One region of the Streptomyces sp. RFCAC02 genome, then DNA from elsewhere that is predicted to be linked to it. Evidence: riboswitches for the same ligand, from Rfam matches in the RefSeq annotation. Region 1 holds a riboswitch; the other holds the start of a gene.

Region 1 (4,405 bases):
ACCGTCCGCGACTACTGGCGCGGCGCGCTGCCCGACGTCCGCGACCTGGGGTACCGCCTGTCGGGCTCCAGCGACCTGTACGCGTGGGGCGGCCGGCGCCCGTACGCCTCCGTCAACTTCATCACCGCCCACGACGGCTTCACGCTGCGCGACCTGGTGAGCTACGAGCGCAAGCACAACGAGGCCAACGGCGAGGACAACCGCGACGGCAGCGACGACAACCGTTCGTGGAACTGCGGCGCCGAGGGCGAGACGGACGACGCCGGCGTGGGTGCCCTGCGCCGCCGCCAGCTCCGCAACCTGCTCACGACCCTGCTGCTGTCCACGGGCGTGCCGATGCTCGTCGCGGGGGACGAGATGGGCCGCACCCAGGGCGGCAACAACAACGGCTACTGCCAGGACAACGAGACCGGCTGGATGGACTGGTCGCTCGCCGGCGACCCCGCGTGGCGCCCGCTGCTCGACCTGACGCGCCGCCTCATCCGCACGCGCCGGGAGCACCCGGTGCTGCGGCGCCGCGCGTTCTTCTCCGGGCGGCGGCAGGGGCCGGAGGGGATAAGGGATCTGGGCTGGTTCACGGCGCAGGGCACGGAGATGACGGAGCAGGACTGGTGGGCGCCGAGCCGGACCCTCGGCATGTTCCTGTCCGGCCGGGACATCCCGCAGCGGGACTGCACGGGCCGGCCGGTCGTCGACGACAGCTTCCTGCTGCTGCTGCACGCCGACGACGAGCCGGCGCGGTTCCCGCTGCCCGGTCCTCCCTGGGCCGACGGGTACGAGCTGATCGTGGACACATCGCTGGAGGAACAGGAGACGGAACCGGGCACGCTGCACCCCGCCGGCACGACACTGGACCTGCCACCCCGCTCGGTCCTGCTCCTGCGCGCCATCCCACCGACCGCGACCCCCTGACTTCTGCCCGTTGGGGCCGAGCCGCTGGTCGCCACTTGCGGTGCCGTGCAGGGGTGGAACGTTCTACCGGTAGGCGGCGAGCGTGCGTGCAACGTTTTACTCGGTGGCGTCGGGCTGCTGCGGCCTGCCGTCCGGGCACCCAGGCGCCGCCGGGCTGGAAAACGTTCCACCGGCGAGCGGCTGGGGAGTGTGCAACGTTTTACCTCGTGCGCGGGCGGCGGGGGACGGCCGGGACCGTGCCCCCCGCGCTCATGCCTCGGTCACTGGGCCGTGAAGTCGGCGTACTCACCGGCCGTCATCAGGCCCTCGGGCTCGGGCGCCTCCGGGTCGGTCCGCACGCGGAACAGCCAGCCGTCGCCGAAGGGCGCGGAGTTCACCAGGGCCGGGTCGTCCACCACGTTCTGGTTGATCTCGGTGACGGTGCCGCTGACCGGCGCGTACAGGTCGCTCACCGACTTGGTGGACTCCAGCTCGCCGCACGGCTCACCCGCCGTCACGGTCGCGTCCACGTCCGGGAGCTGCACGTACACCACATCGCCCAGCGCGGTCGCCGCGTACTCGGTGATGCCGACCGTCGCCACACCGTCGTCGGCGGCCGACAGCCACTCGTGCTCCTTGCTGTACCGGTACTGCTCGGGATTGTCGCTCATGGGGTGATTCTCCTGGATCGCTGCTGAACCGCTGTCACTTGCGCCGCCGGTAGAACGGCAGGTCCACCACGTCGTACGGCTCCCGCGCGCCCCGGATGTCCACCGCCACACCGTCACCGCCCGGCGTCGCGTGCCCGGCTGCCACGTACGCCATCGCGATGGGCCGCCCCAGCGTCGGCGACGGCGCCCCCGACGTCACCTCGCCGATCACCTCGCCCGCCGCGTCCACCACCGCGTACCCGGCGCGCGGCACACGCCGCCCCCGCGCGCGGCGAGCCCGACCAGGACGCGCGGCCCCCCGCCGGCGGCCCGTTCACCGCCCGCCTCCGCCTTCGCCGCCACCAGCGCGGCCCGCCCGACGAAGTCCCCCGGCTTGCCGAACGCGACGACCCGCCCGAGCCCCGCGTCGAACGGCGTGACCTCCGCCGTCAGCTCGTGCCCGTACAGCGGCATGCCCGCTTCGAGGCGCAGCGTGTCCCGGCACGCGAGACCGCACGGCACGAGCCCGTCGTCCCGCCCCGCCTCCGTCAGCGCCTCCCACAGCGCGGGCGCGTCACCCGGCGCGCAGAACAGCTCGAACCCGTCCTCACCGGTGTAGCCCGTGCGCGCGATCATCACCGGCCGCCCCGCCACGTCCCCCGGCAGCCCGGCGTAGTACCGCAGCCCGCCCAGGTCGGCGTCCGTGAGCCGCGTCAGGATCTCCTGCGCGCGCGGCCCCTGCACGGCGAGCAGCGCGTACGCGTCCCGGTCGTCGCGGACCGCCGCGTCGAAGCCGGCCGCCCGCTCGCGCAGGGCGGCCAGGACGGTCCCGGCGTTGGAGGCGTTCGCGACGACGAGGTACGTGTCGTCCGCCGTCCGGTACACGATCAGGTCGTCGACGATGCCGCCGTCCGGCGCGCAGATCATCGTGTACCGCGCCCGGCCGACCGCCAGCGCGGAGAGGTGCCCGACCAGTGCGTGGTCGAGGAACGCGCCCGCCTGCGCGCCCGTGACGGTGAGTTCGCCCATGTGGGAGAGGTCGAAGAGGCCGGCCGCCGTCCGCACGGCCTGGTGCTCGGCGCGCTCGCTGCCGTACCGCAGCGGCATGCGCCAGCCGGCGAAGTCGGTCATGACCGCGCCGAGCGCGGTGTGCGTCGCGTCGAGGGCGGTGCTGCGGAGGATGTCGTCCGGCATGGGCGGGCTCCCGGTGAGGCGGAACGGAGGGCTGGGCGGTCGGTCGGGGGAACGGCCAGGCCCTCCCCATCTGTCATCTGCACCTGAGAGGTTCGCCGTGCAGGCCCGGGAGACGGGCCGGCGGCTTGCACCGTGGGTGGGACGCGCCCGCGCCGTGGCGGGATCGGTCCGCTTTCCAGATTCGCCTTCCGCGCGCGGTATCGGGGCCTGAGAGATTCAAGGGAGGACTTGCTCCTTCGGCGCCCCGGTCGCGCCGGGGACTCTCCCGCGCGGGGTCGAACGGCCGGTATGCGGTTGTCGGCACATCATCGCACGAACCACCGCGCACGGCCGGACGGGCTCAGCCGTTAGGGTGCGTGCATGACCGTTCCCAGGCAGCAGCCAGGCTTCGGCGGCGGATGGCCGAGCAACGAGCTGGAAGAGGTTCTCGCCGGTTCCCTCGGTGTACCCGACGCGGGACCCCGGCTGCTGAAGACCCTGGCCCGCAGCGCCCTGTGGGTGCCGCTCCCCGAGGGCGGCGGCCGCGAGAGCCGCACCCTCGACCTGCCGACCGTGCAGGTGAACGGCGGCACGTTCGTCCCGGTGTTCAGCTCGGCCGAGCAGTTGCACCTGGGCGGCGCCTCGCACCTGCCGTTCGCCGTCGCGCCCGCCTGGGAGTTCGCGCGCGGCCTGCCGCCGGGGATCGGCGTCGCCCTGAACCCGGGCGGCACCGTCGGCCTGCCCGTCCCGCCCGGCGCCGTCGCCGAACTGTGCCGCGCCACCCCGGGCGAACGGCTGCCCGGCGTGCCCACCGGCGCCCGGATGCGTCTTTTCCAGCCGGACTGGCAGGACGACCCCGTCGACTTCCTCGGCGCCGTCACCGGCGAGCTGTCCGCACTGCCCGGCGTCCGGTCCGCGCGGCGCGGCCTGGCCAGCGCCGAGGGCGCCGCGCCGGCGCTGTACGTCGGCGTAGAACTCGACGGCCTGGACGACGGCCACCGCCTCGCCGTGCACGACGCCCTCGGCCGCGCGCTGGCCCGTCACCCGGTCGTGTGGCCGGTACAGCTCGTGCTGCTGGATGCGGCCGACGACCCTGTGGTGGACTGGCTGAGGGAGTGCGTCCAGCCGTTCTACATCCGTGGTGTCTGAGGCCCCGGGCGCCATGTCACGCGCAGCCGAACCAGCGAGGAGGAACGGCCCAGGTGAGTGCGGCGCACGAGATCGATGACCTGCTCCCCCTGATCACGCCCGACCGCCTGGACGCCTACGAGGACCTCCTCGCGGCCCTCGCCCGCAGCGACGTCCTCATGCTCCTGTGGGACGGCAAGCCGGGCGAGCCGGACGCCCAGTACGGCAGCGTCGAGATCGCGGGCCACGGCTACGCCCCCTGCGTGACGTCCGCCCGCGAGCTGGCGGTCAGCGGCTGGACCCGCGAGCACGAGGTCATCGGTGGCCGCGACATCGCCGCCGCCCTCTTCCCCGAACACTGGGGCCTGTGGCTGAATCCCCACGCCCCCGGCGGTGGCCTCGGCATTCCCTGGCTCGACCTGCGGCGGATAGCGGGCGGCCTCGACCGGCTCCCGGCCGGTCCGCTGCGCATCGGTGAGCCGTCGGTCCGCGCCGACGCGTTCTACGACCTCCTGGTCCAGCGTGCCCGCCGCACTCCGGCGCTGCGGAGCCTGCGGCGCGGC
Region 2 (4,405 bases), 4.2 Mb from region 1:
TGGCGGCGAGCACGGCCGTCTGCGTGGCCTCGCGCAGCCCCTCGGCGCCCATCAGCCGGATGTACGCCCAGGAGATCGGCAGGATGCCGGCGGATCCGAAGGGCGCGGCCGACACCGGTCCGACACCGCCGGCGGCGTCCTTCTCGCCGTCCCGCGTCGGGTCGAGCGGGTGGCCCGGCAGGTACGGCGCGAGGTGCGCGCGCACCGCGACCGGGCCGACGCCGGGGCCGCCGCCGCCGTGCGGGATGCAGAACGTCTTGTGCAGGTTCAGGTGGGAGACGTCCGCTCCGAAGCGGCCCGGGCGGGCGAGCCCGACGAGCGCGTTGAGGTTGGCGCCGTCCACGTAGACCTGGCCGCCGGCGTCGTGCACGGCGGCGCAGATCGCGGTGATGTCCTCCTCGAACACGCCGTGCGTCGACGGGTAGGTGACCATCAGGACGGCCAGTTCGTCGCGGTGCCGGTCGATCTTCTCGCGCAGGTCGGCGAGGTCGACGTCGCCCCCCTCGCCGGTCGCGACGACCACGACGCGCATGCCCGCCATGACGGCGCTCGCCGCGTTGGTGCCGTGCGCCGACGACGGGATGAGGCAGACGGTGCGCTGCGGCTGCCCGTTCGCGCGGTGGTGGGCGCGGACCGCGAGGAGGCCGGCGAGTTCGCCCTGCGAACCGGCGTTCGGCTGGAGGGAGACCGCGTCGTACCCGGTGATCTCGGCGAGGGCGGCCTCGAGTTCGCGGATCAGGGTCAGGTGCCCCCCGGCCTGCTCGGCCGGCGCGAACGGGTGGATGTCGGCGAAGCCCGGCCAGGTGATGGGCTGCATCTCGGCGGCCGCGTTCAGCTTCATCGTGCAGGAGCCGAGCGGGATCATGCCGCGGTCGAGCGCGTAGTCGCGGTCGGCGAGCCGCCGCAGGTAGCGCAGCATGGCGGTCTCGGAGCGGTGGCGGTGGAAGACCGGGTGCGTGAGGTACGCGCCGGTGCGCGCGAGCGCCGCCGGGATGGCGTCGGGCGTACGGGCGTCCAGCGCGTCGAGGTCGACCGGGCCGCCGTCCCGGCCGGCGGCGCCGAACGCGGCGAGGACGGCCGAGAGCTGCTCGCGGCCCGTCGTCTCGTCGCACGAGACGCCCACGTGGTCGGCGTCCGTGAGGCGGAGGTTGACGCCCGCGGCGCGCGCCGCGGCCACGACGGCGCCGGCGCGGCCGGGCACACGGGCCGTCACCGTGTCGAAGAACGCGCCGTGCACCACCTCGACGCCGCCCTCCCGCAGCGCGGCGGCGAGCAGCGCGGCGTACCGGTGCGTGCGGCGGGCGATGCGGGCCAGCCCGTCCGGGCCGTGGTGGACGGCGTACAGCGCGGCCATGACGGCCAGCAGCACCTGGGCGGTGCAGATGTTGCTCGTGGCCTTCTCGCGCCGGATGTGCTGCTCACGGGTCTGGAGGGCGAGCCGGTACGCGGGGCGGCCGGCGGCGTCGCGGGAGACGCCGACGAGACGGCCCGGCAGGTTGCGGGCGTACGTGTCGCGGACCGCCATGTAGCCGGCGTGCGGGCCGCCGAAGCCCATCGGGACGCCGAAGCGCTGGGTCGTGCCGACCGCGATGTCGGCGCCGAGCTCCCCGGGCGGCGTCAGGAGGGTGAGGGCCAGCAGGTCGGCCGCGACGGCGACGACGGCGCCCATGCCGTGCGCCGCCTCGATCAGCGGCCGCAGGTCGCGCACGGCGCCCGACGCGCCCGGGTACTGCGCGAGGACGCCGAACACCCCGCGCTCGGCGGCGTCGGCCGGGATGCCGTCGGCCAGCGGCGCGACGACGACCGCCACCCCCGCCGCCTCGGCGCGGGTCCGCACCACGGCGATCGTCTGCGGGAGGCAGTCCGCGTCCACGAGGAACACGCCGTCCCGCACCTTCCCGACCCGGCGGGCCAGCGCCATGGCCTCGGCGGCCGCGGTGCCCTCGTCCAGCAGGGAGGCGCCGGCGGTCGGCAGCCCGGTGAGGTCGGCGACGACCGTCTGGAAGGTGAGGAGGACTTCGAGCCGGCCCTGCGAGATCTCCGGCTGGTAGGGCGTGTACGCGGTGTACCAGGCCGGGTTCTCCAGGACGTTGCGCTGGATGACGGGCGGCGTGAACGTGCCGTGGTACCCGAGGCCGATCATGGAGTGGGCGACGGTGTTCCGGCCGGCGAGGTCCCGCAGTTCGGCGAGGACGGCGGCCTCGTCACGGGCGGCCGGCAGCCGCAGCCCCCCGGTCGCGCGGACACTCTCGGGGACGGCGGCCGCGGTCAGGTCGTCGAGCGAGGCGAACCCCACCCGGGCGAGCATCTTGGCGCGGTCCCCGGCGTCGGGACCGATGTGCCGGGCGGCGAACGGCGCTCCCGCCTCCAGGTCGGCGAGCGGGGGACGGCTGACGGGGCTGGCGGTCATCGGGGAGGCTCCTCACGGTCGCATGACCTCGGGCGCCGGGCGGCACCGCCCGGCCTGCCTCCCCCTCTGTCATCCGGCGCGCCGCCGGACCTGAGAGCTTCGCCCGGCGGTCGCCCGCCCGGCTTGCACCGTCGGTGAGGACGGTCCGCCCGCCGTGCGCCGGGGGCCGTCCTGCTTTCCAGAGTGGTCTGACTCGCGCGGTACTGGGGCCTGAGAGATTCCGGGGAGGATTTGCTCCTTCGGCGCCCGCCGTCCGTCCGACGCCGGGACTCTCCCGCACGAGGTCGACAACCGGTTTCGAGCCTACCAGCGGCTCCCCGGGCGGGTCCCGGGGGAACCACTCGACTGGCCAGCGGGCGGAATGTGCCCTTCTCTAGGTGGTAGGAGCCCTTCGGTACGACGGGCCGCCGGCGTCCGGCGGCCGCCGGACCGTGCGCGGCCGGCGTGACCAGTTGGAGGAAGCGTGCAGACCGACATCGACCCCCGCAGTCTGATCGGGCGCAAGGCCCTCGACCGTGACGGCGCCAAGATCGGCACGGTGGACGAGGTGTACCTCGACGACGCGACCGGGGCGCCCGAATGGGCGGCGGTCCGGACCGGGTTCTTCACCCGCGACGCGTTCGTCCCCCTGGAGCCGAGCGAGCTGGTCGACGACCACCTGCGGGTGCCGTTCGAGCGGGCGCTGATCCGCCGGGCGCCGGACCTCGGCGTCGGCCGCCACCTCTCGCCCGAGCAGGAGCTGCAGCTGTACCACCACTACGGGCTTGACGTGCCGGGGATCGCGCCGCCGCCCGACGCGGACTTCGGGCGGCTGGCCGCGCCCGACGGCGGCGTCGACGACCGCTGATCCGCCACCAGCGGCAGCGGCTCGGAGCGGGTCAGCTCCGGGTCGTCCACGCGGAACGTGAGGGCGCGGCCCGGCGGGCCGCCCGGGCGCTCGAACCGCACGGTCACGCGCCCGACGCCGCTGCCCTGGACCCAGCCCGGTCCATGACGCGCGTGCGTCACATCGATGCCCGGCAGCCACACCCGTTCGGGCGCGTGAGGTTCCGCCGGCGGGTCCGCCGCGGCCGGCTCCCCGCCCACGGGCACGGGCTCCGCCTCCCCCGTGCTCCGCACGGCCGCCTGCGCGAACAGGTCCTCCTGCGTGAAACCGGCCAGCCCGCTCACCCCGACGCCGAGGAGCCGCACGCCGTCCGTCGTGTCCACGCCGTCCAGGAGACGGGCGGCGGCCTCCCGCACGACCGCCGGGTCGTCGGTGGGTCCGCGCAGCGTCTCGGAGCGCGTCAGGGTCGTGAAGTCGTATCGGCGGACCTTCAGCACCACGGTGCGCCCCGAGCGGCCCGCGGCCCGCAGCCTGGCCGTGCAGCGGTCGGCGAGCCGGGCGACCTCCAGCCGTACCCGGGCGCGGTCGGTGACATCGGTGTCGAAGGTGTCCTCGACCGAGACGGACTTGGTGTCGCGCTCGGCGACGACCGGGCGGTCGTCCCGGCCCATGGCCATCGCGTGGACGGCCTGCCCGTGCGCCCTGCCCAGCAGCCGCACCAGCTCGTCGGCGCCCGCGTCGGCCAGCTCGCCCACCGTGTGCAGACCGGCGCGGCGCAGCGCCTCGGCGGTGGCGGGGCCGATGCCGGGGAGCGTGCGCACGGGCAGGGGGGCGAGCAGGTCCCGTTCGGTGCCGGGCTCGATCAGCACGAGCCCGTCCGGCTTGGCCAGCTCGGAGGCGATCTTCGCGAGCATCTTGGAGCCCGCGAGCCCGACGGAGCCCGTCACCCCCGTGCCGACCGCGATGCGCCCGCGCAGCTCCTCCCCCACCGCACGGGCCTCCGCGGCGGTGCCGGCGGCGCCGCCGGCCGCGAGGTCGACGAACGCCTCGTCCAGGCTCAGCGGCTCCACCAGCGGCGACAGGGCCGCCAGCAGGGCCATCACGCGCTCGCTGATCTCCCGGTAGACCGTGAAGCGCGGCACGAGGAAGGCGGCGTGCGGCGTACGGCG

Evidence for each region. Region 1 has a riboswitch for glycine ahead of gcvT (glycine cleavage system aminomethyltransferase GcvT). Riboswitches for the same ligand answer to the same signal wherever they lie in the genome.
Region 2: another riboswitch for glycine. It lies ahead of gcvP (aminomethyl-transferring glycine dehydrogenase); the one in region 1 lies ahead of gcvT (glycine cleavage system aminomethyltransferase GcvT).

What each region holds. Positions count from the first base shown of each region.
Region 1 covers NZ_SAUH01000001.1:4,601,227-4,605,631, forward strand. Annotated here, with positions in the region: gene glgX (glycogen debranching protein GlgX) at 1-912, shown strand, start outside; gene gcvH (glycine cleavage system protein GcvH) at 1,173-1,562, opposite strand; partial or broken gene gcvT (glycine cleavage system aminomethyltransferase GcvT) at 1,597-2,735, opposite strand; glycine riboswitch at 2,804-2,916, opposite strand; glycine riboswitch at 2,921-3,013, opposite strand; gene EMA09_RS21405 (enhanced serine sensitivity protein SseB) at 3,096-3,863, shown strand; gene EMA09_RS21410 (enhanced serine sensitivity protein SseB C-terminal domain-containing protein) at 3,917-4,405, shown strand, end outside.
Region 2 covers NZ_SAUH01000001.1:384,546-388,950, forward strand. Annotated here, with positions in the region: gene gcvP (aminomethyl-transferring glycine dehydrogenase) at 1-2,410, opposite strand, end outside; glycine riboswitch at 2,599-2,697, opposite strand; gene EMA09_RS01670 (PRC-barrel domain-containing protein) at 2,874-3,257, shown strand; gene EMA09_RS01675 (DNA polymerase IV) at 3,167-4,405, opposite strand, start outside.